Regions from separate parts of the Pantoea sp. nfd-35 genome, predicted to be linked through region 2. Evidence: predicted binding sites of a transcription regulator. Region 2 holds the regulator's gene; each other region holds the start of a gene.

The links. Region 2 encodes sigma-54, which starts transcription at its own class of promoters, with help from an activator protein. Its sites were predicted from a motif close to GTTGGCACANNTTTCGCTNT; they were not measured.
Region 1: a site for sigma-54 is predicted at 7,424-7,443, ahead of glnA (glutamate--ammonia ligase). Genes of this name have one in related genera too.
Region 3: a site for sigma-54 is predicted at 2,464-2,483, ahead of glnK (P-II family nitrogen regulator). Genes of this name have one in related genera too.

What each region holds. Positions count from the first base shown of each region.
Region 1 covers NZ_CP122403.1:109,892-120,236, forward strand. The annotation lists gene yihA (ribosome biogenesis GTP-binding protein YihA/YsxC) at 1-494, opposite strand, end outside; gene yihI (Der GTPase-activating protein YihI) at 1,044-1,565, shown strand; gene hemN (oxygen-independent coproporphyrinogen III oxidase) at 1,800-3,173, shown strand; gene glnG (nitrogen regulation protein NR(I)) at 3,214-4,623, opposite strand; gene glnL (nitrogen regulation protein NR(II)) at 4,631-5,680, opposite strand; gene glnA (glutamate--ammonia ligase) at 5,874-7,283, opposite strand; gene typA (ribosome-dependent GTPase TypA) at 7,716-9,539, shown strand; gene yihX (glucose-1-phosphatase) at 9,764-10,345, shown strand, end outside.
Region 2 covers NZ_CP122403.1:4,006,456-4,016,800, forward strand. The annotation lists gene mlaF (phospholipid ABC transporter ATP-binding protein MlaF) at 1-109, opposite strand, end outside; gene P9J57_RS18580 (calcium/sodium antiporter) at 322-1,302, shown strand; gene kdsD (arabinose-5-phosphate isomerase KdsD) at 1,319-2,305, shown strand; gene kdsC (3-deoxy-manno-octulosonate-8-phosphatase KdsC) at 2,319-2,885, shown strand; gene lptC (LPS export ABC transporter periplasmic protein LptC) at 2,882-3,463, shown strand; gene lptA (lipopolysaccharide ABC transporter substrate-binding protein LptA) at 3,432-3,986, shown strand; gene lptB (LPS export ABC transporter ATP-binding protein) at 3,992-4,717, shown strand; gene rpoN (RNA polymerase factor sigma-54) at 4,766-6,202, shown strand; gene hpf (ribosome hibernation promoting factor) at 6,224-6,511, shown strand; gene ptsN (PTS IIA-like nitrogen regulatory protein PtsN) at 6,664-7,143, shown strand; gene rapZ (RNase adapter RapZ) at 7,193-8,047, shown strand; gene npr (PTS phosphocarrier protein NPr) at 8,044-8,316, shown strand; gene mtgA (monofunctional biosynthetic peptidoglycan transglycosylase) at 8,319-9,038, opposite strand; partial or broken gene arcB (aerobic respiration two-component sensor histidine kinase ArcB) at 9,835-10,345, opposite strand, start outside.
Region 3 covers NZ_CP122403.1:3,311,323-3,321,667, reverse strand. The annotation lists gene P9J57_RS15530 (SmdA family multidrug ABC transporter permease/ATP-binding protein) at 1-510, shown strand, start outside; gene P9J57_RS15525 (SmdB family multidrug efflux ABC transporter permease/ATP-binding protein) at 503-2,278, shown strand; gene glnK (P-II family nitrogen regulator) at 2,536-2,874, shown strand; gene amtB (ammonium transporter AmtB) at 2,909-4,198, shown strand; gene tesB (acyl-CoA thioesterase II) at 4,245-5,108, opposite strand; gene P9J57_RS15505 (YbaY family lipoprotein) at 5,301-5,858, shown strand; gene P9J57_RS15500 (MGMT family protein) at 5,907-6,218, opposite strand; RNA gene ffs (signal recognition particle sRNA small type) at 6,381-6,477, shown strand; gene P9J57_RS15490 (HHA domain-containing protein) at 6,616-6,831, opposite strand; gene tomB (Hha toxicity modulator TomB) at 6,856-7,233, opposite strand; gene P9J57_RS15480 (hypothetical protein) at 7,380-7,733, opposite strand; gene P9J57_RS15475 (metal ABC transporter ATP-binding protein) at 8,087-8,755, shown strand; gene P9J57_RS15470 (metal ABC transporter permease) at 8,752-9,591, shown strand; gene P9J57_RS15465 (metal ABC transporter substrate-binding protein) at 9,604-10,345, shown strand, end outside.

The sequences.
Region 1 (10,345 bases), 520 kb from region 2:
GCTTCTTTCACCATATTGAGCTGGGCTTTACGTGCGCCGGAAGCGAGCTTGTCAGCTTTAGTCAGCAGCAGGAGTACAGGGATCTCGCTCTCAACCGCCCACTGAATCATTTGCTGATCCAGATCTTTAAGCGGGTGGCGGATATCCATCAGTATCACCAGGCCTTTAAGCGCCTGCCTTTTTTGCAGATATTCGCCCAATGCCCGTTGCCATTTGAGTTTCATCTCTTCTGGCACTTCAGCATAGCCGTAACCCGGTAAGTCTACGAGGCGCTTGCCTTCTGCAACTTCAAACAGGTTAATCAGCTGCGTACGACCGGGTGTTTTACTGGTTCGCGCCAGGCCTTTTTGATTGGTGAGCGTATTTAAGGCGCTGGATTTACCCGCGTTTGAACGACCAGCAAACGCAACTTCAATGCCGGTATCAGAGGGCAAATGGCGGATGTCCGGTGCGCTTAGAATGAAGCGGGTGACATGGTAATTCAGTTCAGACAAGGGAATACTCCAGAAACGCATTAGGGCAATGGCGCTGATTATACGCGTTATGGCGCGAAAGTGCTCAATACCATTGGTGAGGCGCCTTTGTAAGATATTTGCCATAAATTTTGCCCGTTATGTCTCTTTTTAGTTAAATAATTAAAAAAATAAACCATTAAAATTCAGTGAATTATACTTAAGTACAGGTTTTTTCGCCTAAAGACTGACATGTGTTACTTGAGCCTTTTACCATATGGTCTACATTATTCAGCAGTGCAGGACGCACTCATCAGGATGATGCGCTCAGGAATGTTGGGATAACGAAGAGCGGCTGGAATGGAAATGGCTATGGACGGGAGCCGGAAAAGGAAAGGGATACGCTCAGGAGTTGAGCAGGCGCAGGATTAACCGGGACGTTGTGAGCCGAAACGGATTTGAAACATGATTCCTTCTGCTGAAGGTATGAAATAAGGCGACAGCTTGAGCTGTCGCCTTTTTTCTTTGTCTGGTTTCTGCTAGATTTCGCCGCAATTCTATACTGAATAAAAAACACCGGGACCGAACATCATGAAGCAACCTGCAAGCGCTGCGAAAGGTAAGCCTGTCGCCAAGGCTAAACGTAAATCGCGTGAAGATATCAATAATGAAGCGCGCGATCGTAAACGCGATAAAAAGCATCGTGGCCATGCGTCAGGCAGCCGTGCTAATCCGCAAACGCAGAGCAACAACGGCAAGCAAAGCGCCGCTGCGAAAGACCCGCGTATTGGCAGCAAGAAGCCAGTGGCATTGATCGCTGACGAAAAGGCCGCACCGGCAAAAGCGAAAAACGTCGCGACCAAACCGGCGAGGGAGAAAAAAGTGTCTCTCACGCCTGAAGAGGAGCTGGCGCAGCTGGAGAACAGTGAGCGCCTGGATGCGCTGCTCGATCGTCTTGAAAAGGGTGAAACGTTGTCATCAGAAGATCAGGGCTGGCTTGACGTGACGCTGGATCGCATTGATGAACTGATGGAACAGCTTGGTATTGAAATGGACGAAGAGGAAGACCAGGAGGCGGAAGAGGATATGTATCGCCTGCTAAAAGGTAACTAAGCTGTATTGATCGGCATGCGCGCATGCGCATGCCATGCTTAACAGGTAAACGACAATGTTTTGGCCTGGATCAATTTTCGTGTTGTTGATGACATGTTATCTGCTGTGGTTATTGTTTAAACTACGGCGACTGTCGCGTCTGAAGCAGCGTTTACGTCGGGTTTCCGCCCGCTCACCTCTCTTTCCTTCTGGATCGCGACCTTTACGACGGCAACGTAAGCGGAAGGAGTGAGCATGTCAGCAATGCAGATCAAGTGGGACCAGGCGTTAATTGAAAAATATAACTCTGCCGGTCCGCGTTACACGTCTTATCCCACCGCCTTAGCGTTCAACGATAAGTTTACCGATAACGACTTCAGACACGCCATTGAACGTTATCCGCAACGTGCCTTATCGCTGTATATCCACATCCCGTTCTGTCATCGCCTGTGCTACTTCTGTGGCTGCAATAAGATTGTCACGCGTCAGCTGCATAAAGCCGACCGTTATCTGAATGCGCTTGAGCAGGAGATCACTGCCCGCGCACCGCTGTTTAAGGGTCGTCAGGTTAGCCAGCTGCACTGGGGCGGCGGAACGCCCACGTTCCTTAATAAACAGCAAATCAGCCGGCTGGTGGCGCTGTTAAAGCAGCACTTTACCTTTATCGACGACGCAGAGATGTCGATCGAGGTCGATCCACGTGAAATTGAACTGGATATGATCGATCACCTGCGCGCGTGTGGTTTCAATCGCCTGAGCATGGGCGTGCAGGATTTCAATAAAGCCGTGCAGGAGCGGGTGAATCGGGTACAGGATGAAGCGGTCATTTTTGCCTTGATGGCGCGGGCGCGCGAGCAGGGATTTCGTTCAACCAGCATCGATTTGATTTACGGGTTGCCGCTGCAAACGCCTGAAAGCTTCGCTTATACCTTGCAGCGCGTTATCGCATTGGATCCTGATCGCCTCAGCGTCTTTAACTATGCCCATCTCCCCGCGCTGTTCGCCGCACAGCGTAAAATTAAAGAAGATGAGCTGCCCTCAGCACAGCAGAAGCTGGATATCCTCCAGCAGACCATTACCACGCTGACCCAACAGGGCTATCAGTTTATTGGTATGGATCACTTTGCTAAACCGCAGGACGAGCTGGCAGTTGCGCAACGTGAAGGAAAACTGCACCGCAACTTTCAGGGTTATACGACACAGGGCGACAGTGACTTGCTGGGGCTTGGCGTATCTGCGATTAGCATGATCGGCGACAGCTATGCGCAAAACCAGAAAGGGCTTAACGACTGGTACAGTCAGGTTGAAAAACAGGGCCATGGCCTGTGGCGCGGATTACTGCTCAGTGAAGACGACTGCTTACGTCGCGACGTGATTAAAAGGCTGATCTGCAATTTCTCACTTGATTTCAGCACGGTCGAAGCGCAGTGGAATATTCAGTTTGAACGCTATTTTGCGGAAGACATGGCGCTGTTAAAACCGCTGATTAGTGATGGGCTGGTGGAGCAGCATGCAACGGACCTGAGAGTGACGGGAGCCGGACGCTTGCTGATTCGAAATATCTGTATGTGTTTTGATGCGTATCTACGTCACAAGGCGCGGCAGCAGCAGTTTTCACGCGTCATATAAAAAAGCCGGAGCAGCCTGCGCTGTTCCGGCGGTGGATTTCTTATTCCATGCCCAGTTCTTTGAGCTTACGCGTCAGGGTATTTCTCCCCCAACCCAGCAAACGTGCCGCTTCCTGTTTGTGGCCCTGAGTATGACGGAGCGCCGTGGTCAGCAACGTACGCTCCATCTCCGGCTGGGCTTCAGACAGTAGATTTTGATGACCGGAACGCAAGGCGCGGTCAGCCCACTGCGCCAGCAGGGTTGCCCAGTTATCCGGCAACGACTGAGTAGGGCTTTCCGGGGTACTGGATTCAAACAGCTCTGGCGGAAGATCCTGGATCAGCACTTCCTGTCCCGCCGCCATAACGGTTAACCACCGACAGGTATTCTCCAACTGGCGCACGTTACCCGACCAGTGCAGACGTGTCAGCGCGGTTTCGGTTTCCGCGTGCAGAATCTTGGCCTCAACCCCCAGTTCCCGTGCCGCAACCTGGAGGAAATAACGGGCCAGACGCGGGATATCCTCACGGCGCTCACGCAACGGCGGCAGATGCACGCGGATGACGTTCAGACGATGGAATAAATCCTCACGGAACTTGCCTTCCTGCACCCGCAGTTCAAGGTTCTGATGCGTTGCGGCAATAATACGGACGTCAACTTTTACCGGCGCATAGCCGCCGACGCGGTAAAATTGCCCGTCAGCCAGAACGCGCAGCAGTCGTGTCTGAACATCCAGCGGCATATCGCCGATTTCGTCTAAAAACAGCGTGCCGCCATCAGCCTGTTCAAAACGGCCCTGACGGATCTGATTGGCACCGGTAAACGCCCCTTTTTCATGACCAAACAGTTCTGACTCGATCAAATCCTTGGGAATCGCGGCCATATTCAGGGCAATAAACGGCGCTTTGCTGCGAGGGCTGTGGCGATGCAGCGCATGCGCAACCAGTTCTTTACCCGTACCGGATTCCCCGTTGATCAGGACGCTGATCGACGAGCGAGAGAGACGGCCAATAATACGAAACACATCCTGCATGGCGGGCGCTTCGCCGATAATATCGGTGGTCGGGCCGCTGACAGGCTGATTACGTGGCTGCTGCTGTTCCTGATAGTGGCTGATGGCGCGCTCGACCAGCGCAACAGCCTCATCAATATCAAACGGCTTGGGCAGATAATCAAAGGCCCCTTGCTGATAGGCACTGACCGCGGCATCCAGATCGGAGTGCGCCGTCATGATGATGACCGGGAGCATGGGATGGCGCTGTTTAATCTGTTTTAGCAGCGTCAGCCCGTCCATTCCGGGCATACGAATGTCTGACAATAAAACGTCCGGCGTTTTTGTCGCTAATGCGTTCAGCACGTCGTTCGCACTGTCAAAGGTCGCACAGCTCAAACCGGCTCCAGTGAGCGCGCGTTCAAGCACCCAGCGGATGGAGCTATCGTCATCGACGATCCAGACTATCCCTCGTTGCATAGAAACCTCACTGGCGAATAGGCAGGTAAACCGAAAATTCGGTATGACCTGGCCAACTGTTAAACTCAATTTTTCCTGAATGCTGATCAATCAGGCTACGGGCAATAGAAAGACCTAAACCGGTTCCGCCTTCACGTCCGCTTACCATCGGATAAAACAGCGTATCCTGAAGCTGAGCCGGAATGCCGGGACCGTCATCTTCGATATCAATACGGGCGACCAGGCGATACCGCGTACCGTGCAGCGTCAGCTGAAAGGCGGTACGGGTGCGAATGACTATCGTGCCACCGTCCTCGCCCAGCGCCTGCAGCGCATTACGCACCACATTCAGCAGTACCTGTTCGATCTGGTCGGGATCGTGGGGCAACTCCGGCAGGCTGGGATCGTAATCGCGGACCAGAGACACATTTTCTGGCAGCTCCATCGAGACCAGGTTGACCACCCGTTCGGCGACCTGATGAATACTCTGGGTGATGTGCATCCCGGGCTGTTGCGGCCCTAATAAGCGATCCACCAGATTCCGCAGGCGATCGGCCTGTTCAATAATGACTTTGGTATATTCATTCAGCGCGGGATCGGGCAGGGCGCGAGACAGCAGCTGGGCCGCACCGCGCAGTCCGCCTAACGGATTTTTAATCTCATGAGCCAGCCCACGCACCAGATCGCGTGCCGCAACCTGCTGAGCATGCTGGAGTTGTTCCTGGCTCAGGCGACGTTGATTATCCATGGGCGCCATTTCCAGCAAAATCAGGCCATCAGGCAAGCGCTGCGCTGTCAGCGACATAATATGTGCCCGACCATCGACCACCAGGGTAACTTCACTGTCCGTAAAGCCCTGGCCCGCCTCAAGACTCTCGCGCATTACCTCGACATTCAGCGAAAAGTAGCCGGTCAGTTCAGGTAACGGCGTGCCGAATAATTTACGCGAGCTTTGCGCCAGTAATTGCTGTGCCGCGGGGTTGGCGTAGTGAATAACCAAATCGTTATCCACCAACAAAATACTGTTGATTAAGGTATTGAGAATCTGCCCGGCATCGGGCAGTGAGGCAGTTGCCATACAGCGTTCCTCTGCACTGATTTAGTGCATTGTAATCTTTAAGCCGGAATTAAAGCGAATGAACGATGAATTCGCGGAGAAAAAAGCCCATCCGAAGATGGGCTAAAGTTTCCACGGCAACAAAAAAACGTTTCAGACTATCGGTGCCGCCTTTGCAAGATCTGTCTGCGGCACCCATTTGCTTATTCTGAAATTAAACGCTGTAGTACAGTTCGAACTCAACCGGGTGCGGCGTCATGCGCACACGATCGTTTTCGGATTTACGCAGTTCGATATAGGCATCGATCGCGTCATCAGTGAACACGCCGCCACGGGTCAGGAACTCGCGGTCTTCGTTCAGGGCAATCAGCGCTTCTTCCAGTGAACCTGCAACTTTTGGAATTTCAGCTTCTTCTTCCGGTGGCAGGTCATACAGGTTTTTGTCCATCGCATCGCCAGGATGGATCTTGTTGATGATGCCATCAAGACCCGCCATCAGCAGTGCGGTAAACGCCAGGTATGGGTTAGCCGCTGGATCCGGGAAGCGCGCTTCAATACGACGTGCTTTCGGGCTGGCAACAACCGGGATACGGATTGAGGCTGAACGGTTACGCGCTGAATAGGCCAGCATCACCGGCGCTTCATAACCCGGCACCAGACGCTTGTAGGAGTTGGTGGTTGGGTTCGCCAGGGCGTTAATAGCTTTAGCATGCTTGATGATGCCGCCAATGTAGAACAGCGCCATTTCAGACAGGCCGCCGTACTTATCGCCAGAGAACAGGTTCTGACCGCCTTTAGACAGCGACATATGGCAGTGCATACCGGAACCATTATCACCAAACATCGGTTTTGGCATAAAGGTCGCCGTTTTGCCGTAGGCATGAGCCACGTTGTGAACGACATATTTGTAGATCTGAATTTCGTCAGCTTTTTTGGTCATGGTATTGAAGCGTGTAGCCACTTCGTTCTGACCTGCTGTTGCAACTTCATGGTGATGGGCTTCAACAACCAGACCCATTTGCTCCATGGTCAGACACATGGCAGAACGGATGTCCTGTGATGAGTCAACCGGTGGAACCGGGAAGTAACCGCCTTTCAGGCCTGGACGGTGGCCTTTGTTGCCGCCTTCGTATTCTTTGCCGGTGTTCCAGGCTGCTTCGATATCGTCGATAGCAACATGAGAACCCGAAGTTGAAGAACCAAAACGAATATCGTCAAACAGGAAGAACTCTGGCTCTGGGCCAAACAGAACGGTATCCGCAATGCCTGAAGAACGCAGGTAATCTTCCGCGCGCTTAGCGATAGAACGTGGATCGCGGTCATAGCCCTGCATGGTGCCTGGCTCAAGAATGTCGCAACGAATGATCAGGGTAGAATCTTCAAAGAAAGGATCCATTACCGCCGTGGTTGCATCCGGCATCAGCACCATGTCTGATTCGTTAATGCCTTTCCAGCCGCCGATGGAAGAGCCATCGAACATCTTGCCTTCTTCGAAGAAGTCAGCGTTAACCTGGTGAGCCGGAATAGTAACGTGCTGTTCTTTACCTTTGGTATCGGTAAAACGCAGGTCAACAAACTTAACTTCATGCTCGTTCATCATCGAGAGAACGTGTTCAGCGGACATACTCAACTCTCCTGGAAATGGTCATTGTCTACATGGCGAGAACCGGGTTACGGAATAGACGACTGTTAACTGTCTTTCCTGAATCTGATCCTGACCAGCTCTGTAACCGTTGTCTTACATCGTTTTCATCTGGATAATACAAAGCGAATTCTGTGCCAACTTTATTTCTTTGCACAAAATCGCGCTGTCATGCACCTTTTTGTCATAAAGGTCATGCACCATGATAGTTGCATTGCACTGTTTGTGTGCGGTTGGGTTGAAAGTGAGCACTTTTTTGGTGCAAAACATCGACGCTGTGCAAATTTTGCACGCCTATTAGTGCGATTTTGCGACAATGCAATAAACTTTCAGTGAAAAGTGTGATCGTGTTCAGTCTCCCGCTTAATCCGTGTACAATACCGCGTTATTTCTAATGCCTGAGGCAAAAAAGCTGTGATCGAAAATTTGCGTAACATCGCCATCATCGCGCACGTTGACCATGGAAAGACCACCCTGGTTGATAAACTGCTGCAACAGTCCGGTACTTTCGATGCCCGTACTGAAGCCACCGAGCGCGTGATGGACTCCAATGATTTGGAGAAAGAGCGTGGGATTACCATCCTCGCAAAAAATACCGCCATTAAATGGAACGACTACCGTATCAACATCGTTGATACCCCAGGACACGCCGACTTCGGTGGTGAAGTTGAACGCGTAATGTCTATGGTGGATTCGGTACTGTTGGTTGTAGATGCGATGGATGGCCCTATGCCGCAAACCCGCTTCGTAACCAAAAAAGCGTTCGCGCATGGTTTGAAGCCGATTGTGGTTATCAACAAAGTTGACCGTCCTGGCGCGCGTCCTGATTGGGTTGTTGATCAGGTATTTGACCTGTTCGTTAACCTGGATGCGACTGACGAGCAGCTCGACTTCCCTATCATTTTCGCCTCGGCGCTGAATGGTATTGCCGGTCTTGAGCACACAGACATGGCTGACGATATGACCCCGCTGTATCAGGCTATTGTCGACCATGTATCGCCTCCACAGGTTGAAGCGGATGCCCCGCTGCAGATGCAAATCTCTCAGCTGGACTACAACAACTACCTGGGCGTTATCGGTATCGGCCGCATCAAGCGCGGTAAAGTGAAGCCTAACCAGCAAGTCACTATCATTGATAGCGAAGGTAAAACCCGTAACGGTAAAGTCGGTAAAGTGCTGACTCACCTGGGCCTGGAGCGTATTGACAGCGACCTGGCAGAAGCAGGCGATATCATTGCGATTACCGGTCTGGGCGAGCTGAACATTTCTGACACCATTTGTGATCCGCAGAACGTGCAGGCGCTGCCAGCACTGAGCGTGGATGAGCCAACGGTTACCATGTTCTTTAACGTCAACACCTCTCCGTTCTGCGGTAAAGAAGGTAAGTACGTGACGTCTCGTCAGATCCTTGAGCGTCTGAACAAAGAACTGGTTCACAACGTAGCACTGCGTGTTGAAGAAACCGAAGATGCTGACGCGTTCCGCGTATCGGGCCGTGGTGAGCTGCACCTGTCTGTTCTGATCGAGAACATGCGTCGTGAAGGTTTCGAACTGGCGGTATCCCGTCCGAAAGTTATCTTCCGCGAATTCGAAGGCCGTAAGCAAGAGCCTTTCGAGAACGTGACGCTGGATATCGAAGAAACGCATCAGGGTTCAGTCATGCAAGCCATGGGCGAGCGTAAAGGCGACCTGAAAAACATGGATCCAGATGGCAAGGGCCGCGTACGTCTTGACTACGTGATCCCAAGCCGTGGCCTGATCGGTTTCCGTAACGAATTTATGACCATGACCTCAGGTACCGGTCTGCTGTACTCCACCTTCAGTCACTACGATGATATTCGTGCGGGCGAAGTGGGCCAGCGTCAGAACGGCGTGCTGATCTCTAACGGTCAGGGTAAAGCGGTTGCGTTCGCCCTGTTCGGTCTGCAGGATCGCGGCAAGCTGTTCCTGGGGCACGGTGCAGAAGTTTATGAAGGCCAGATCATCGGTATTCACAGTCGTTCTAACGACCTGACTGTAAACTGCCTGACCGGTAAGAAGCTGACTAACATGCGTGCTTCCGGTACTGACGAAGCGACGACGCTGGTTCCACCTATCAAAATGACACTTGAGCAGGCTATCGAGTTCATTGATGATGACGAACTGGTCGAAGTGACCCCTCAGTCAGTGCGTATCCGTAAACGTCACCTGACTGAAAACGACCGTAAGCGTGCTTCACGCGGCGGTAAAGACGCATAACTGCGCTGTAGGAAGCCCCGTTTAAACGGGGCTTTTTTTTTCCTGCGCGATTGCTACCCAGAGTTAAATCTACCCTAAACCAGCCCGTAACTTCTTCTCTCCGCCCTTTCAACGTTGTGTCGTCGTGCCTTAATTTACTGTTTCTGTTTTTCTCGTCCAGGCTGCCTGTTCAGGCTGCGCTTTTACCGCTAGAGTGAATGATCCAGGGAACCCGAGGAGGCACCATGCTGTATATCTTTGATTTGGGCAATGTGATTATTGATATCGACTTTAACCGCGTACTGGGCGTCTGGAGTGACCTCAGCCGCGTGCCGCTGGCCTCGCTTCAAAGCCACTTCCATATGGATGACGCATTTGAACAGCATGAGCGCGGCGAAATCAGTGATGAGGCCTTTGCAGAAGCCCTGTGTGAGAAGCTGGATATCGCGCTGAGCTATGAACAGTTCGCGGCAGGCTGGCAGGCGGTTTTTGTGGGTGTCCGGCCGGAGACGCTGGCCGTAATGCACCAGCTAAGACAGGCGGGACATCGGGTGGTGATTCTCTCCAACACCAACACCCTGCACTGTACCTTCTGGCCAACGCAATATCCTGACGTACAGCAGGCGGCTGACAAGTTCTACCTGTCACAGGAGCTGGGCATGCGTAAACCTGAAGCGAGAATCTATCAGCATGTGTTAGATGCTGAAGGGGTGAGCGCCGATCAGGCCGTGTTCTTCGATGACAATGCCGCGAATATTGAGGGCGCGCGGGCGCTGGGAATTAACAGCGTGCTGGTAACCGACAGCACAACCGTGCCGGACTGGTTT
Region 2 (10,345 bases):
TCACTTTACCTTTTGGCACCGTCAGCGAAATATCGTCGAAAATTTTGCGATCGCCACGTGAAAAACTCACGCCACGAACCTCAACCAGGTTCGTTTTTTGTTGGATCATTATCACCTCTATTACGGATCGGGCGTCAACATAGGGTACGATGGTAGCCTGTTAAGGCTAAACGCACGATAGCTTTACAGAAACTTAATACAAAGATTTGGCGAAAACGGTCATAAAATTTACTTTTGCCGCTCAGAAGGTCAAAATCAGCGCCTGTTTTGTCACAAAGAACCTGAAGGCGAGCCGACAGGGGTTTTAAGCAAGGATTTTTCATGTTCGTCGCTACCGCACTGCTGATTATCGGACTGCTTTTACTGGCTTATGGTGCCGATCGTCTGGTGTTTAGTGCTGCAATACTTTGTCGATCCTTTGGCATCCCGCCCTTGATCATCGGCATGACCGTCGTCAGTATCGGCACCTCGCTCCCGGAGATCATTCTCTCTTTCTCGGCAGCGCAGTACGGACAGATGGATCTGGCGGTGGGCACCGCGCTTGGCTCAAACATCACCAACATTCTTTTGATTCTCGGTGGCGCGGCCTTGCTGCATCCCCTGAGCATCCATTCCAATTTAATACGCCGTGAACTGCCGCTGATGGTGCTGGTCTCACTTCTTAGCGGCATCATGTTATTTGATAACTATCTTAGTCGCCTGGATGGCCTTGCACTGATTGCTATCGCCGCGATTTATCTGATAGTGACCATCCGCATCGCGCGCAAAGCAGAGAAGGACAATAACGATACGTTAACGCGCGAACAATTAGCCGAACTGCCGCGTGAAGAGAGCGGAAATACCGTCGCCTTTCTCTGGCTGGCCGTCGCACTGATTATCCTGCCCATGTCGACGCACATGGTGATCGATAACGCGACCGTATTTGCGGATTACTTTGGCGTCAGCGAGTTGGTCATGGGGCTGACGCTCATCGCGGTCGGCACCAGTCTGCCAGAGCTGGCAACCGTCATCGCGGGCGCGCTGAAAGGTGAAGATGATATCGCTATCGGCAACCTGATTGGTGCCAATATTTATAATCTGGCTATCGTTCTGGGTCTGCCGGCCCTGATTCATCCCGGCAGCGTAGACTATCACGCATTTGCGCGCGATTACTGGATAATGCTGGGTGTCAGCGTGCTGTTCGCCATGCTTTGTCTGCTGCGTCGTCGCCGGGTTGGCCGTACGGCGGGCTCGCTTTTACTCTGTGGTTTCTTCGTCTGGGTAACGCTGCTGTGGCTACAGCCGGCGTTTATGGACGGCTAACAAGGACAGATTCGCCATGTCATATCAGCAACCAACGGTAAATTTTGATTTTCAGAAAGCCGGTAAAACGGTATTACGCATCGAGCGCGAAGGCCTGGAGCAGCTTGATCAATATATTAATGAGGCTTTCGCCGACGCCTGCGCACTGATTTATGCCTGTCAGGGAAAAGTGGTGGTCATGGGGATGGGCAAGTCGGGCCATATCGGGAAAAAAATGGCGGCCACCTTTGCCAGCACCGGCACGCCGGCGTTCTTTGTGCATCCCGCTGAAGCCAGCCATGGCGATCTTGGCATGGTAGGTAAAGACGATGTCGTCATCGCGATATCTAACAGTGGCGAATCCAGTGAGATTTTGGCGCTGATACCGGTAATGAAACGCCAAAAGATTCCGTTGATCTGTATGACAAGCCGTCCTGAAAGCGCCATGGCCCGCGCCGCAGATATCCACCTGTGCGTGAAAGTCCCACAGGAGGCCTGTCCGCTCGGCCTGGCCCCCACCACCAGCACAACCGCAACGCTGGTCATGGGCGATGCGCTGGCCGTTTCCCTGCTGGAAGCCCGCGGCTTTACGCCAGAAGACTTTGCCTTGTCCCATCCGGGCGGTGCGCTGGGCCGGAAGCTGCTGCTACACGTCAGCGACATTATGCACAGCGGGGATGAACTCCCGCACGTCACTCGCGATGCTTCCCTGCGTGATGCCCTGCTGGAAATTACCCGTAAAAATCTCGGCCTGACGGTTATCGTGGACGATCTGATGAAGATCGAGGGCATCTTTACCGATGGTGACCTGCGCCGCATCTTTGATATGGGCATTGATTTTCAACACGCCACTATCGCTGAAGTCATGACCCGGGGTGGCATTCGCGTGCGGCCTAACGTGCTGGCGGTGGATGCGCTGAATTTGATGCAAACCAAAAACATTACTTCCCTGCTGGTGGCCGATGACGACCGTCTGTTGGGTGTGGTACATATGCATGACATGCTGCGCGCTGGCGTAGTGTAAACAGGAAGACATAATGCAGTCGGAAAATGCCACTTTAGAAACGTGCTACGGCCCGGTCAGTTCAGATGTCATGACGCGCGCCAGTAAAATTCGCCTGCTGATCTGCGACGTTGACGGTGTGATGTCGGATGGCCTGATTTATATGGGGAACAGCGGCGAAGAGCTGAAAACCTTTAACGTGCGCGATGGCTATGGCGTTCGCTGCCTGCTGACCTCTGACGTCGAAGTGGCTATTATTACCGGCCGCACGGCCAAATTACTGGAAGACCGCTGTAAAACGCTCGGGATTCGCCACCTTTATCAGGGGCAATCAGATAAGCTTTTGGCCTATGGTGAACTTCTGGATACACTGTCGCTCTCTGACGATCAGGTCGCCTATATTGGCGACGATCTGATTGACTGGCCAGTGATGGCGAAAGTCGGGCTAAGCGTGGCTGTCGCCGATGCCCATCCATTGCTATTGACGCGCGCGAACTACGTTACCCGTATTGCCGGTGGGCGCGGCGCGGTGCGGGAGCTGTGCGATCTCATCTTAATGGCGCAAAATAAATTCGAGGATGCCAAAGGGCAATCAGTATGAGTAAAAGCAGGCGTTGGATAACGTTGGGTCTGGCCTTGATTGCGCTGGTGCTTATTGGCTGGAATTTCACTAACCGGGATGGCGACAACAGCGCGCCGGTAGCGAATAATGATCAAACGCCAACCTACACTAGTGCCAATTCGCATACCGTAGTCTACAACCCGCAAGGCGGGCTGGCTTATAAGCTGATATCGGACAAAGTCACCTATTACGAAGACAGCGGAATAAGCTGGTTTGATAATCCGGTGATGACTACCTATGACGAAAATAAAATGCCGACCTGGACGGTACGTTCAGATAAAGCAAAGCTTACCAAAGATCGTATGCTGTATCTGTACGGCCATGTTGAGCTGAATGCTCTGGCTCCAGATTCTGAGCTTGAGAGAATTAAAACGGATAACGCTCAGGTCAATCTTGTCACGCAGGACGTCGCCTCTGACGACCAGGTGACGTTATATGGCCGCAGTTTTAACTCTACCGGTATGAAAATGCGCGGTAATTTACGGACAAAGAACGCCGAGTTAATCGAAAAGGTCAAAACTTCTTATGAAATTCAAAATGAACAAAAACCGCATTAAGTTTTTACTGGCCAGTATGCTGCTTGCAACCAGCCTGCCTGCTCTGGCGCTGACCGGTGACTCGGACAAACCCGTCAATATCGACTCTGAGAATCAGTCTCTGGATCTGCAAGGCAATGTCGCGACCTTCACCGGTAATGTTATTGTCACCCAGGGATCGATCAAAATTACTGCGGATAAAGTGGTGGTCACGCGTCCGGGCGGTGACAGTAAAAAAACCATCGTTGATGCTTACGGTAACCCTGCCACCTTTTACCAGATGCAGGACAACGGCAAACCGGTTCAGGGTCATGCGTCCAAACTGCATTATGAGCTTGCCAATGACTTTGTTGAGCTGACCGGCAACGCCTACATTGAGCAACTGGACAGCAACATCAAAGGCGACCGCATCACCTATCTGGTAAAAGAGCAAAAAATGCAGGCTTACAGCCAGGGCCAGAGCAAGCGCGTAACGACCGTGCTGGTGCCGTCGCAGTTGCAGGATAAGCCCGCGTCAACCAACAGCGAAAAAAAGAGTAACTGATCACTATGGCCACATTAATCGCAGAAAACCTGGCAAAGGCTTATAAAGGCCGCCGCGTGGTTGAAGACGTCAGCCTGCAGGTAAAGTCCGGTGAAATCGTCGGGCTGTTGGGTCCAAACGGTGCGGGTAAAACGACCACCTTTTACATGGTGGTGGGCATTGTTCCGCGCGATGCGGGACGCATCATTATTGATGACGAAGATATCAGCATCCTGCCGCTTCATGCGCGTGCGCGCCGCGGCATTGGCTATCTGCCGCAGGAAGCCTCAATCTTTCGTCGCCTGAGCGTTTACGACAACCTGATGGCGGTCCTGCAAATTCGTGATGACTTAACCGAAGAGCAGCGACAGGATCGGGCTAACGAGCTAATGGAAGAGTTTCACATTGCTCATCTGCGCGACAATATGGGGCAATCGCTGTCGGGTGGTGAGCGCCGTCGCGTAGAAATTGCGCGTGCGCTGGCAGCGAATCCGAAATTTATCCTGCTGGATGAACCCTTTGCCGGGGTCGACCCGATTTCCGTTATCGACATCAAAAAAATCATTGAACACCTGCGTGACAGTGGCCTTGGTGTTCTCATCACCGACCACAACGTGCGTGAAACGCTGGCGGTCTGTGAACGCGCCTATATCGTCAGTCAGGGAAACCTGATTGCGCACGGTACGCCGAATGAAGTCCTTGCAGATGAGCAAGTTAAACGGGTTTATTTGGGTGAAGAGTTCAGACTCTGATAAGGTGTCGTTAATACTGATGTTTACCCGGGAATATCCATCCTGTCTATGAAGCAAGGTTTGCAACTCAGGCTCAGCCAACAACTGGCGATGACCCCACAACTGCAGCAGGCGATACGTCTGCTGCAGCTCTCTACGCTCGAACTCCAGCAAGAGTTACAGCTGGCGCTGGAAAGCAATCCCCTGCTTGAGCAAACCGATCTGCACGATGAAATAGACGCGAAAGAGTATCAGGAAGGCGAAGCGGGACTGGATACCCGAGAAGCGCTGGAACAAAAGGACATGCCTGAAGAGCTGCCGCTTGACGCCACGTGGGACGAGATTTACACCGCAGGCACGCCTTCAGGAACCGGCACCGATTATCAGGATGACGAGCTGCCGATTTATCAGGGCGAAACCACACAGTCACTGCAGGACTATCTTATGTGGCAGGTCGAGTTAACGCCCTTCAGCGATAACGACCGTGCCATTGCGACCTCTATCGTCGATGCCATTGATGACACCGGTTATCTTACCGTTTCACTTGAAGAGATTCTCGACAGTATCGGTAACGACGAGCTGGAAATCGACGAAGTCGAAGCCGTGTTAAAGCGCGTTCAGCGTTTCGATCCTGTCGGCGTCGGCGCGCGTGATTTGCGCGACTGCCTGCTGGTGCAGCTGTCGCAGTATGCACCTGAAACGCCGATGCTGGCGGAAGCAAAATTGATCGTCAGCAGCCATCTCGATTTGCTGGCGAACCACGATTTCCGCAGCCTGATGCGCGTAACGCGTCTGAAAGAAGACGTACTGAAAGAGGCGATGCTGCTGATTCAGTCGCTCGATCCGCGCCCGGGTCAGTCGATTAACACCGGTGAACCCGAATACGTGATTCCCGATGTGCTGGTACGTAAAGTGACGACGCGCTGGACGGTCGAGCTGAATACCGACAGCCTGCCCAGGTTGAAGATCAACCAGCAATATGCCGCCATGGGCGGAGCCGGACGCAACGACAGCGACAGTCAGTTTATCCGCAGTAATTTGCAGGAAGCCCGCTGGCTGATTAAAAGTCTTGAAAGCCGTAACGAGACATTGTTAAAAGTCTCCCGCTGTATTGTGGAACAGCAGCAGGCCTTTTTTGACCAGGGTGAAGAGTTTATGCGTCCTATGGTGCTGGCCGATATTGCCCAGGCGGTGGACATGCATGAATCGACGATTTCCCGCGTGACCACGCAAAAATACCTTCACAGCCCACGAGGCATTTTTGAACTGAAGTATTTTTTCTCCAGTCATGTTAATACTGAAGGTGGCGGAGAAGCGTCATCTACCGCTATTCGTGCGCTGGTGAAAAAATTAATCTCGGCGGAAAACCCCGCCAAGCCCTTGAGTGACAGTAAACTGACCTCCATGTTATCTGATCAAGGGATAATAGTGGCACGTCGAACCGTCGCTAAGTACCGCGAGTCTTTGTCCATACCGCCTTCAAATCAGCGTAAACAGCTGGTTTGACAGAAATGAGAAGGAAGACCTATGCAGCTGAACCTTACCGGGCAAAATGTTGAAATCACCGAACCCCTGCGTGAGTTCGTGACAACGAAATTTGCCAAACTGGAACATTACTTTGATCATATCAATCAGGTGTATGTTGTCCTGAAAGTTGAGAAGGTGACGCAGATTGCTGATGCAACCCTGCACGTCAACGGTGGCGAGCTGCACGCCACATCTGAAGCGGAAGATATGTATGCGGCAATTGACGGATTGATTGACAAGTTGACCCGTCAACTGACCAAATATAAAGACAAGCTAAAAAAACACTAACCTTCACGCTGGCAGGCGCGCCCGGCGCGCAAAGCTGAAAGGATGGGGCGGATTAACCGCCCCGTTTTGTCATCTGTGCCAGCGCCATTATTCCGCGACGTGATGTTTACGTACCGGGTTGATGGCTATGTGAACTCGCAAGTGAAACGACAATGAACAATGATTTAACACTGGAACTGAGCACGGTGCTTTCGCCAGACTGCACCCGCAGTAGCGTACACTGCCAAAGCAAAAAACGGGCGCTGGAGATTATCAGCGAACTGGCCGCTAAGCAGCTCAACCTGCCGCATCAAACGCTGTTTGAAGCGATCCTAACCCGTGAGCGCATGGGGAGCACCGGTATCGGTAACGGTATCGCGATCCCTCACGGCAAGCTGGAGGAAGATACTTTACGGGCCGTAGGCGTCTTTATCAGCCTGGAGCAACCCATCGCTTTTGATGCCGTGGATAACCAGCCTGTCGATCTGCTTTTTGCGCTACTGGTGCCGGCTGACCAGTGTAAAACCCATTTACATACGCTGTCGTTAGTGGCAAAACGACTGGCGGATAAAACGGTTTGCCGTCGCCTGCGTGCCGCGCAGAGCGATGAAGAACTGTATGCGATTATTACCGAAGCACAAACAGAGCAATAAAGCGCGTGATTTACCGGCGTAAGCCGGCTTTAAAACGGGAGAGAAGGTCATGGTGCTGATGATCGTCAGCGGTCGGTCAGGCTCGGGAAAGTCAGTGGCGCTTCGCGCGCTGGAAGACATGGGTTTTTACTGCGTTGATAACCTGCCAGTGGTGCTGTTGCCTCAACTGGCTGAATCACTGGTCGAGCGCAATATCTCTGCGGCCGTGAGTATTGACGTACGCAATATGCCCGAATCTCCTGAGATTTTTGAGACGGCGCTCAGCAGTTTGCCTTCAGCATTCTCACCGCAGTTGCTGTTTCTTGATGCCGATCGCAACACGTTGATCCGCCGTTACAGTGATACGCGCCGTCTGCATCCCTTATCCAGCAAGAATCTGTCGCTGGAAAGCGCGATTGACGAAGAGAGCGACCTGCTTGAGCCGCTGCGTTCCCGTGCCGATCTGATTATTGATACTTCAGAGATGTCGGTACACGAACTGGCGGAGATGCTGCGTACCCGCTTGCTGGGTAAACGTGAGCGTGAGCTGACAATGGTGTTCGAATCGTTTGGCTTCAAGCACGGCATTCCTATTGATGCAGATTACGTTTTCGACGTGCGCTTTTTGCCTAACCCGCACTGGGATCCCAAATTACGTCCCATGACCGGTCTGGACAGGCCCGTGGCCGCGTTCCTCGATCGCCATACTGAAGTCCATAACTTCATATATCAGACGCGTAGCTATCTGGAACTCTGGTTGCCGATGCTGGAAACCAACAACCGTAGCTATCTTACCGTGGCGATTGGCTGTACTGGCGGCAAACATCGCTCCGTGTATATTGCCGAACAGCTGGCTGACTATTTCCGCTCGCGGGGTAAAAATGTACAGTCTCGTCATCGCACGCTGGAAAAACGTAAATCATGACCGTTAAGCAAACCGTGGAAATCAGAAATAAGCTCGGCATGCATGCACGTCCTGCTATGAAGCTGTTTGAACTGGTGCAGAGTTTCGATGCCGAAGTGCTGTTGCGTAACGAGAGCGGAACAGAGGCCGAAGCCAGCAGCGTTATCGCGTTGCTGATGCTGGATTCGGCCAAAGGCGGTCATATTGAGATCGAAGCCAGCGGTCCACAGGAAACGGAAGCCCTGGCTGCCGTCATTGAACTGTTTGAAGCCGGATTCGACGAAGACTAACGTCAGTTCAGGTGATTGCGCTGCAGGAAGCCTTCGCCACCCAGCTGACGCATCTGGCGCAGGATCCACTGCTGGCGTTGACGGACATAGCCTGAAGGTGCATCTGCGCGGAAGCGCAGCGGATTAGGCAAGACAGCAGCCAGCAGCGCCGCTTCGGACAGGGTTAATCGGCTGGCAGGTTTATGAAAGAAGCGGCGTGAAGCCGCCTCTACCCCGAACGTGCCTTTGCCAAACTCCGCGATATTCAGATAAACCGTCAGGATCCTCCGTTTGGTCCATACGGTTTCCAGCCCGACGGTTAATCCCGCCTCCAGTCCTTTACGCACCCAACTCCGGCCATCCCATAAAAACAGATTTTTTGCCGTTTGCTGTGACAGCGTGGATGCTCCACGCATCCGGCTGTCACTGTCGTCCAGTACGGACCGGATTGCCGCTACGTCAAACCCCCAATGGTCGGGGAAGTGTTGATCTTCAGAAGCGATGACGGCCAGTTTCATCCAGGGTGAAATTTCATCTGCTCCTACCCAGTCCGAATGAGAGACGTAGCCAAAATCGCCCCTGAACCAGGCACCTACCTGACGTTCTGCCATCACGGCTGAAAAGGGGACAGGAATGAACGAAAAGAGCAGAATGCCCGCCAGCCACAGCCCCAGCCAAATAAACACAATGCGCATCACTACAGGCTTCACGCGCCGCCACAGGTTCCCTTTATGCTTACTCATGCGCTCGTCTCAAGATTTTTATGCGTTAATTAATTTCAGGCGTGACCACTGCCCGGCGTACACTTTTTTACTGACAAATGCGCTGCTACATTGTGCAACGTTTATAACAAAACAATGAAAATGCATTCTGAATGCAACAATAGTTTGAATGAGTTCAATTACTTCCAAGCGTAAGGAATCGGTTCCATCTTTTTTGTAATGCGCTCACCGTTCTAAAAAGATGATACCATTTTGTGACAATCCCATACCTCAATGTTTCACAAAACTTATATATAATTCTGCGGACTGTAAAAAGCCCTCACGGCACCTGCTGATAAAATGTTCACTCAGTGACCTTGCTAAGGGATTTATTTGTCACACAGCGTTATTTCAACTCTATGTTTTTGCCGAATTATAAAAGACTTTCTATCGGCAAAACCTTTTGATGATGAGATAAGATCCGGTGACCCGAAACGTTTTGGGTCCGATCGACCTGTTTTCTTCATTATTCTTTATTATCATAAGTTTATATCTATTTTACTCGCAAGCTACGGCAAAAAATTTTGGTTACCGCGCGCAACACAGGTTTTGTTAACAAATTTGGCTTAAGCCCGTACAAAAAACAGTAGGTTTGATTAAAAAACAACCAATACGACGGTAAAATTGATTCATTGCTTGACTATGTTGTCGAATTAATGTTTCCTGTATTTAAACGCGGTTCAACATCACAAATTTTAATGAATCTTGTCACAAAGTAATTTGAATTTGCTAAGGTGTTGCAAGTGTTAACCAATACCCCGCTGTTGCATGAATAACATTAAGCATAGCAGCAGCGTCTTTTTCCCTGGTGTTGGCGCAGTATTAGCGCACCCCGGCTTCGGCTGGGGTCATTTTTTTGTATCAACGCTGTTTTTCAGCAACCCACTCGCGCAGTACCTGCACATCGTGTTGCCATTCACGCTTCAGTTCTTCGACCCATTCGCCCACGTTGTCCCACCATGCCGGTAGTTCAGGGCTTTGAATCTGCTTTGCCACCTGCTGAAGATGCTGTAACCCAACCGAGCCTGCTGCACCCTTGATTTTATGTCCTTCCTCCGCAATGCCTTTTTGGTCACGCGCCATCATGTTGGAATCCAGCACCTCAAGATAACCCGGCATCATCTGTTCAAACATAGTCAGGCTTTGCGTAATCAGCTTCGGCCCCACCAGATCCAGATATTGTTCGAGCATAGGAACATCCAGTATTGCATCGGTTTTACTGTTATTCACGAACCTGGCCGGCTGCGCATCGCTCTCAGACTGATAGTCCCAAAACTTTTTAATGATGG
Region 3 (10,345 bases), 700 kb from region 2:
CTGTTTTCCGACAGCGTGGCCAATAACATTGCGCTGGGCAGGCCGGATGCCAGTCAGGAGGATATTGAGCAGGCGGCAAAAATGGCCTGCGTCCATGACGATATCTTACGCCTGCCGCAAGGCTACGAAACCGAAGTCGGGGAGCGCGGAGTCATGCTGTCCGGCGGTCAGAAACAGCGTATTTCAATCGCCCGTGCCCTGCTGCTTGATGCGGAGATCCTGGTTCTGGACGATGCGCTGTCGGCCGTGGACGGACGCACAGAACACGAAATTTTGCATAATCTGCGCCTGTGGGGCAAAGGGCGCACGTTGATCATCAGCGCCCACCGCCTGTCGGCACTCACGGAAGCCAGTGAGATTCTGGTGCTGCATCAGGGCACCGTGGCGCAGCGAGGCGACCATGCTGCCCTGACGAACGCGGCGGGCTGGTATCGGGATATGTATCGCTATCAGCAACTGGAAGCCGCACTGGATGATGATGAAACGGAAAAAGGAGTGCCGCATGGCTAAGTCACAACGTATGTGGCCAACACTTAAACGCCTGCTGAGCTACGGTAAACCGTGGCGCAAATCGCTGTCGCTGGCCGTGTTGATGCTCTGGATTGCCGCCGCCGCCGAAGTCACCGGCCCGGTTCTGGTGAGTTATTTCATCGATAATCTGGTGGCGAAGCATCAAATGCCCTGGGGCATCGTGGCAGGACTGGTCGTGAGTTTTATTCTGCTGCAGCTGCTGGCCGCCGCCCTGCATTACGGGCAGGCGTTACTGTTTAACCAGGCCGCGATTGGCGTGGTGCAGCGTTTACGCACCGATGCCATGAACGCGGCGCTGCGTCAGCCACTCGCTGCGTTTGATACCCAGCCGGTGGGGCAGTTGATTTCCCGGGTCACCAACGACACGGAAGTCGTCCGGGATCTGTATGTGACCGTTGTCGCGACGGTCCTGCGCAGCGCCGCGCTGGTGGGCGCAATGATGGTGGCCATGTTCAGCCTGGACTGGCGCATGGCGCTGGTGGCGATGTTGATTTTCCCTATGGTGCTCATCGTCATGCTGATTTATCAGCGCTTCAGTACACCGATAGCGCGTCGCGTTCGCAGCTATCTGGCCGATATCAACAACGGTTTTAACGAAGTGATTAGCGGGATGAGCGTGATTCAGCAGTTCCGCCAGCAGGCACGTTTTGGCGAACGCATGGGGGAAGCCAGCCGCTCTCACTATCTGGCGCGCATGGAAACCCTGCGGCTCGATGGCTTCCTGTTACGGCCGCTTTTAAGCCTGTTTTCGGCGCTGGTGCTGTGCGGGCTGCTGCTGTTATTCAGTTTCTCAATGCCCGGCGTTTTCGAAGTCGGGGTGCTGTACGCGTTTATCACCTATCTGGGACGGCTTAACGAGCCCTTAATCGAACTCACTACGCAGCAGTCGATGTTGCAGCAGGCGGTTGTCGCGGGCGAGCGTATTTTTGAACTGATGGATGCGCCCCAGCAGCACTATGGTGACAGCGATCGACCCATGGCGTCCGGACGCATTACGCTGGATAACCTGAGCTTTGCCTATCGCGATGATCGTGACGTGCTAAGCAACATCTCGCTGGATGTGCCTTCACGCGGCTTTGTCGCTCTGGTCGGTCATACCGGCAGCGGCAAGAGCACGCTGGCAAACCTGTTAATGGGCTACTATCCGGTGACGCGCGGTGAAGTCCGTCTGGACGATCGTCCGTTGGGGCAATATTCCCACCAGGCGCTACGACGCAGCATCGCGATGGTACAGCAGGATCCGGTCGTACTGGCCGACACGCTGCTGGCCAACGTGCGGCTGGGTCGGGATATCAGCGAAGAAGCCGTGTGGACGGCGCTGGAGCAGGTACAGCTGGCGCCGCTGGCCCGGGCATTGCCTGCAGGTATTCATACCCGACTGGGCGAACAGGGGAATAACCTGTCGGTGGGGCAAAAGCAATTACTGGCGCTGGCACGCGTACTGGTACAACTGCCGCAGATTCTCATCCTTGATGAAGCCACCGCAAATATCGATTCCGGTACAGAGCAGGCCATCCAGCACACGCTGCGCACCCTGCGTCAGCATACGACGCTGGTGGTTATCGCCCACCGTCTTTCCACCATTACCGAAGCAGACAGCATACTGGTGCTGCACCGTGGTCATGTTGTCGAGCAGGGCACGCACCAGCAGCTGCTGGCAGAGGAAGGGCGCTACTGGCAAATGTATCAGTTGCAACAGGTTGGCGATGAACTGGAATCGGCAGCACCGTTAGTCAGTGCAGGGTGATTGCACCTTTTTTGCGCATCTTTTTCTCCATTGTTCCGTCAGGATGCACGCCTTTGAGCGTAACAGCACCAAAGGAGTGCATCCGCTTCGTTTATTAATCCCCCAGTTTTTCCCAAACCGATATTCAGCATTTCCTGAGCCTTATTCCGTCGCGGCCTGATAACGGATTTCGCACGATACTTACATCTGGCACAGCCTTTGCTTAAGTCTCTGCGTGTCCATGAGACTTACTTATTTCAATTCCTTAAGGAGAGGCTATGAAGCTGGTTACCGTCGTAATTAAGCCGTTCAAGCTGGAAGATGTGCGAGAGGCATTATCCTCCATTGGTATTCAGGGACTGACCGTCTCCGAAGTGAAAGGTTTTGGACGTCAGAAAGGGCACGCCGAACTGTACCGTGGTGCGGAATACAGCGTGAACTTTCTGCCCAAGGTCAAAATTGATATCGCCATTGCAGACGACCAACTGGACGAAGTGGTGGACGTAATCAGTAAATCGGCTTACACCGGAAAAATTGGCGACGGCAAGATTTTCGTTGCTGAACTGCAGCGCGTGATTCGCATACGTACCGGCGAAACCGACGAAGCCGCACTGTAAACAAGACTCAGTAATGTGATGGGATGGAAAAAAAATGAATAAAATGCTGACCAAGTTGGGCCTCACCAGCCTGGCACTGTTACCGTCGCTGGCAATGGCTGCTGCGCCTGCCGTTGCAGACAAAGCCGATAACGCCTTTATGATGATTTGCACTGCGCTGGTGCTGTTTATGTCAATTCCCGGGATTGCGCTGTTTTACGGCGGCTTGATCCGCGGTAAAAACGTGCTCTCTATGCTCACTCAGGTGGCGGTCACCTTTTCGCTGGTATGTGTGCTGTGGGTGATTTATGGCTACTCACTGGCCTTTAGCGAAGGCAATGCATTCTTTGGCAGCTTCAACTGGGTGATGCTGAAAAACATTGCGCTGACAGCGGTTATGGGCAGCTTTTATCAATACATCCATGTGGCTTTCCAGGCGTCCTTTGCCTGTATTACCGTGGGGCTGATCGTCGGTGCCATTGCGGAACGTATTCGTTTCTCAGCCGTGCTGATTTTCGTGGCGGTATGGCTGACGCTGGCTTATCTGCCTATCGCGCATATGGTCTGGGCAGGCGGCTTACTGGCTCAGGATGGCGCGCTGGACTTTGCTGGCGGCACGGTTGTGCACATTAACGCGGCGGTTGCCGGACTGGTCGGTGCTTACCTGGTGGGCAAACGTGCAGGCTTCGGCAAAGAGGCATTTAAACCTCACAACCTGCCAATGGTCTTTACCGGTACCGCCATTCTGTATGTAGGCTGGTTTGGCTTCAACGCAGGCTCGGCGTCGGCAGCTAACGAAATTGCCGCACTGGCTTTCCTGAATACCGTTGTGGCGACTGCCGCTGCTGTGCTGGCATGGACCTTCGGCGAGTGGGCGCTGCGTGGTAAACCTTCTCTGTTAGGTGCCTGTTCTGGTTTTATTGCGGGTCTGGTTGCCATTACGCCAGCCTGTGGTTATGTCGGCGTCGGTGGCGCGTTAATTATCGGTTTAGCCGGTGGTCTGGCGGGCATCTGGGGCGTAACAACGCTGAAAAGATGGCTGCGGGTTGACGATCCTTGTGACGTATTCGGCGTTCACGGCGTCTGTGGCATCATCGGCTGTATCCTGACGGGCGTGTTCGCGTCCTCTTCTCTGGGCGGCGTGGGCTATGCACCAGGCGTCACTATGGGGCATCAGGTTGCCGTTCAGCTGTTCAGCGTAGGGGTGACTATCGTCTGGTCTGCCGTGGTGGCCTTCATTGGCTTTAAACTGGCGGATATGATTGTAGGGCTGCGCGTGCCGGAAGAGCAGGAGCGCGAAGGCCTGGACGTCAACAGCCATGGCGAGAACGCATACAACCATTAATTCATCTGTAACGATAAGAGAAAAGGGGCGATTTCGCCCCTTTTTACTATTCGCTGCGCTGGCGCATCACACCTTCCTGAACCGTTGACGCCACCAGTTCCCCTTGCCGGTTGTAAAACTCACCGCGTACAAAGCCCCGCGCGCCCGATGCAGAGGTGCTCTCCACGCTGTAGAGCAGCCAGTCGTTAAAATTCAGCTCACGGTGAAACCACATAGAGTGGTCAATCGTTGCCACCTGCATATCGGATTCCAGAAAGCCTTTGCCATGGGGCTGCAGCGCCACGGGCAAAAAGTTAAGATCGGAAGCGTAGCCCAGTAGATACTGATGGATGCGTAAATCATCGGGCAGCGTGCCGTTAGCCCGTATCCACACCTGACGCTGCGGTTTATCAACGTGGCCTCGTAACGGGTTGTGGATCTGCACCGGGCGGATTTCCAGCGGACGCTCGGCGATAAATTTCTCGCGCAGCTTTTCTGGCAGCATATGGGCCATTTTTTGCGCCATCTGCTGCTCGTTGGGGAGATTATCAGGCCCTTTCACCTGCGGCATGGGTTTCTGATGTTCAAAGCCGCTTTCCGGCGACTGGAAAGAGGCCGTCATATAAAAAATAGGCTGACCATTTTGAATGGCGCTGACCCGGCGGGCGCTAAAACTTTTACCGTCACGCAGGCTTTCCACGTCGTAAATAATCGGTTTCTGGCTGTCGCCGGGCCGGAGAAAATAGCTGTGGAATGAGTGAATGACGCGATCTTCCGGCACGGTCTGTTTGGCCGCAAAAAGTGCCTGTCCCACTACCTGACCGCCAAAGACCTGACGAAGGCCAAGATCTTCGCTCTGGCCGCGAAAGAGGCCTTCTTCGATTTTTTCCAGATGGATTAAATTAAGCAGATTTTCGAGTGCCTGACTCATGACGCTTTCCTGATAATAAGTATTTGCCTAAGTGTGAAAGATCCGACCAGTTTCCGTCAATCAGACTTTCGGTCTTTCATCCGACCAGGCAAACTTTTGATTTTGTGCCAACATTAAAGACATACGGCGAGTGAAACGCTGTAATGAAGATTCACTGCTAAAAATCATTTTGATCAAAAGGAGACGACATCAATGAAATTCTGGCATGTGTTAAGTGGCATAGCGATGGCGATGGCTCTCGCGGGTTGTGCACACAAAGGCAAACCGGTTCCAACCCCGACTTTAGGGTCAGCGGTTGCAGGACAAACAGCAACGATTGCTCAGCCTAACGTCAGTGGATCCGTCTATATTCGTCAGCGCATTGCGCTGCCGCCGAATGCTGCACTGACCGTGACGCTGTCAGATGCATCGGTTGCGGATGCTCCGTCGAAAGTGCTGTCCCAGCGCGTCGTGCGCACGGAAGGGAAGCAGGCGCCATTCCATTTTGTGCTGCCTTTCAACCCGGCCGACATTCAGCCTAATGCACGCATCCTGTTAAGCGCTGCCATTACGGTTGATGGCAAGATGGCCTTCATTACCGAAGAGGTTAAACCGGTGATCAATCAGGGCGGAACAAAAACCGATCTGGTGTTAGTACCGGTCCCCTCTATGGCGATGCCAACGCAGCCAGGCGCAGCCACGAGCGTACCGCCAACGTCACCGACGCAGGTTACACCGTCAGCCGCTGTCCCGGCACCGACGACCATGTAAGGCCTCAGGGCAACCCTATCAGGGCGGCATTGCCGCCGCCCTGACGCCTTAAAATCGCCAGCGATATTGGTCTAAATCAATCTCACCGGCGTCACTCACCTCAACGCCTTCCGCCTCCAGCGCATCTCGCTGACGAAATAACCGATCGCCCTGCAGCGAAATAGTACCGTGGCGATTAATCACCCGGTGCCAGGGAAGCGTACTGCCCTCAGGTAAGCGGCTTAAGACGCCACCGACCTGGCGCGCTGCTCTGGGCGAGCCCGCCAGCAGGGCGACGTCACCATAGGTTGTGACGCGGCCGGGAGGAATTGCGGCAACGATTTGCCAGATTCGCTGTTTGAAGCTGTCAGAGCTGTCCATAAACTTACCTGCCCGAGAAAAGGCGATAATTTTATCACATTGAGGGTTAATTATCGGCGATCGTACAAGAAACCAACGGTCATCCCGACCAGGCTTGCAATTGCCGGGGGCATCCCCGATAATGCCTGCGCTCTCGAAATGAGGGCTAGTCAATGGGGGCCCTGTTGGTTCTCCCGCAATGCTAGCTTGTGAACTCGGTCAGGTCCGGAAGGAAGCAGCCGCAGCAGGTGACGTGTGTGCCGGGATGTAGCTGGCGGGGCCTCCACCATTTCATCTCGTAAACATCCCTCTTCCCAGATGATAAACAGGCGAATCTCGCCTGGGCCGTTCCATTGCCGGCAGGCGAGTTGTGCAAAAACGGGCTGGTGAAATCAGATCAAACGTAATACAAAATAGGTTAGCGTACAAATTTCCAGACTGACACCGGGACTTTGTCATAGAGCTTGTTCATCGTCAGTTCAGCCAGGCGGTGATCGGCTGCTGAGTAAAATACTGCTAATTCTTCATCGGGTAATTCGTACTTATTTTTTTCAATTACGCGTTCCAGCGTGTCAATAGAACGACAGCGCCTCAGTCGCATCAAATAATCAGTTTTAGTTAGGGTTTTGTTCATAAATAAACCGTTCTCACGTCAGTACTATAATGAATGGCTTGGCTGTTGAAGAAAAGCGCACTCTTCAGTAAACACATTAAATAAACGTTTCGCTGAGCGTTGCCAGCGCTGAAGATCCTGAGTATTTACACTGTAGTTGCTAAACAACATAAAGGTATCATCAAGATATTCATCGATTTGGGTAATCAGTGCTTCGTCTTCAACGTGCTTAATTTTGTAATTCATGGTAAAAGAGGCGATGTGCTCAATCAAATCGTTTAGCTGTAAATTGCTTTCGGCAGTGGGGTCATTAACCCAGCCGTGATGACTGTCAGTTAATGTCGCCATGCTGTCGTCAAACAGATTCTCACACAAGTATTTAAGCTGGGCAATATCATGCCGTTTCGGTGAGTATTCGTCCATCTTTTTCCCCTCCGTAGCGAGCAAAGTTACCGCAAAGCGGCGCGATTAGGTGAAGCGGCCAGGAAGTGGTTATCGGGTTTGTAAATAACGGACTGAGTTAAGAATAGTGTAGAATCATTAGTTCTGCTCACCTCCATTACTAAATATTACAATTCATCGCCAGGTGAGGGGCGCTGATTCTCAATCGGCTCAAATACAAGCGCGGCAGGGCAGATACGGAAGCTGACTTGTTCATCTTGCGTAACGATTTCATTTAAATCCAGACACGGATTAAATAAATTCCACTGAAAATCGTAAAGTAACTTAAATCTATTCGTCTCTGTCATCTCAACAGCAATAACGCGTAAACTGCCTGGCACTAAGATGGCATTGGCTGAATACCACTGTAAATCGCCAACAAGTGAATCTGTTATTTTGAGAATATTCCGCTCTATAATTGTGGCTAATTTTGCGCAATCCGTTTCATCCTGCGCGACATCGCATTCAATTCTTACTGACATAGTCTGCTCATGAATAACAACTTATAAACCCATCATTGATGTTCTTCTGGCGGTTTGCAAGTAGTCCTCCACACATAATAAGGCCTCGTTGAGGGCAAATTTAAGCAAGTGGTTGATTCGTTGCTGCTTCTCTATAGCCCTTTTTATGGCAAATCGTGCGCTGGTTTATTTTTTGAAACACATTGCCGTGGTGATAACGCGACAACATCGGATATCATAGTTGTTATGTTATAACATTTTTTTGGTGCGGTGATGAATCAAAGTGGACTGTTAATGTCACTCGGAGGACGGTTAGCGGTGGCTCTCCTGTTAATCGCTGTTCTGGCAACAGCGATGTGGTGGGGAATGCAGCCGTGATAGCGTTGAGAAATCTACAGGTGGGTTATCAGGGGCAATCTGTCTCACCCGTTCTGACCACCCAGTTGCCCCAGGGCAGCATGACCGCGCTGATTGGTGCGAACGGAAGCGGAAAATCCACACTGATTAAAACCATCGCTGGCTTATTGCCGCCAGTGCAGGGGCAGTGTGAACTGCATCTTCCGCGCCGGGAAGTTGGCTGGCTGCCTCAGCGAAGCGAGCTGGAAACACGTTTTCCTTTAACCGTGTACGAGCTGGTTTCAATAGGTTGCTGGCCGCGCTGTGGCTGGTTTGGCGGAATCAACCGGCGCTTGCGTAAAGAAATTAGCGAGGCCCTGGAGGCGGTGCAGATGAGCGACTATGCCGATGCTCAACCTGCCACCTTATCCGGCGGACAGCTGCAGCGTGTGCTGTTTGCCCGGCTGATGCTGCAACGTAGTCGCCTGTGGTTGCTTGATGAGCCTTTTAACGGCATTGACAGCAAGACGGTAACGCTACTGATGTCCATCTTGCAGCAGCAGCAGCAGGCTGGCACCACGCTCATGGTGGTGCTCCACGATCGCCCGCTGGTTGAGCGTTATTTTAGCGATGTCTTGTCTATGGATGATGGTGCTCACCGCCGCAGTGTGATCGATGCCGCGCCCTTACGGAGCGTGGCGCCGTGACAATTATTCAGCCGTTTATTGAGTTCAGCTTTATGCGACGGGCGCTGGTGGCCTGTGTCGCGCTTGCATTTAGCGCCACCCCGCTAGGCGTTTTTCTCTCTCTGCGCCGCATGAGTCTGATTGGGGATGCCTTATCCCATGCCGTACTGCCCGGTGCCGCTATCGGCTATTTACTCTCCGGCTTGTCCCTGGTTGCGATGGGCGTGGGCGGGCTGATTGCCGGCCTGGCGGTGGCACTGCTGTCGGGTGCCGTGAGTCGTTACACGCCGCTCAAAGAAGATGCCAGTTTTGCTGGCTTTTACCTGGGCTCGCTGGCGCTGGGCGTCACGCTCGTCTCACTTCGCGGATCCAGCGTTGATCTGCTGCACGTTCTGTTTGGCTCCCTGCTGGCGGTGGATAATCCTGCGCTGGCGGTGGTCGGTGGTATCGCCGCGTTTACGCTGCTGATGCTGGCCGTCATTTACCGTCCTCTGGTCATTGATGCATTCGATTCCGACTTTCTGCGCGCACAGGGCAAATGGAGCGCGCCGCTGGTGCACGGTATTTTTCTGACGCTGGTGGTGCTCAACCTGGTCGCAGGTTTTCAGGTACTGGGAACCTTGATGTCGGTGGGGCTGATGATGTTGCCCGCCGCCAGCGCCCGTTTCTGGAGTCGTCACCTCGTCATCATGCTGGGCTCGGCCATGCTAATGGCCGTGCTGTCGGCGTTTGCCGGGCTGGTGCTTTCCTGGCACTTTTCACTGCCGGCAGGACCGGCGGTGGTGTTGAGTGCCGCAATGCTGTTCTTTCTCTCCATCTTAACAGGGCCGTGCGGTGGGATTTTGCGCCGCCATTAATCAGAGGTAGCTATGAAGATATTACCCATTAGTCTGGCAGTCGGTGCGTTAGTCATCAGTCCATTCTCTATGGCAAAAACGGTCGATGCGGTAGCGAGTTTTACCGTCCTGGCCGATATTGTGAAGCAAATTGGTGGCGATCACGTCCACGTGAAGAGTCTTGTCGGGCCAAATGGCGATCCGCACACCTTTGAACCGACACCACAAGACAGCGAAGCGCTGGCGAAAGCGGATGTGGTCTTCGTCAGCGGGCTGGGGCTTGAAGGCTGGATGAATCGTCTGGTGAGTGCCTCGGGCTATAAAGGTCAACCGGTAGTGGCGTCAACGGGCATTGAAACGCGGACGATGGAAGAAGATGGCAAAACCATCACCGATCCTCATGCGTGGAACAGCATGTATAACGGCACGATTTATGCCAAAAACGTGATGGATGCGCTAATCAAGGCCGATCCGCAGGATGCCGATGATATCCGTAAGCGCGGCGAAAAGTATATTCAGCAGCTACAGAAGCTGGACAGCTGGGCCAAAACGTCTTTTGCGGCTATCCCGCAGCAAAAACGCAAAGTGCTGACCAGCCACGATGCCTTTGGCTATTTTGGGCAACGTTATGGCGTTTCGTTCCTGGCACCTGTCGGTTTCTCAACGGAAGCGGAAGCCAGCGCCAGCGATGTCGCCAGCCTGATCACGCAGCTTAAGCAGCAGCATATTAAAACGTACTTTATGGAAAACCAGACCGATCCTCGTCTGGTGAAGC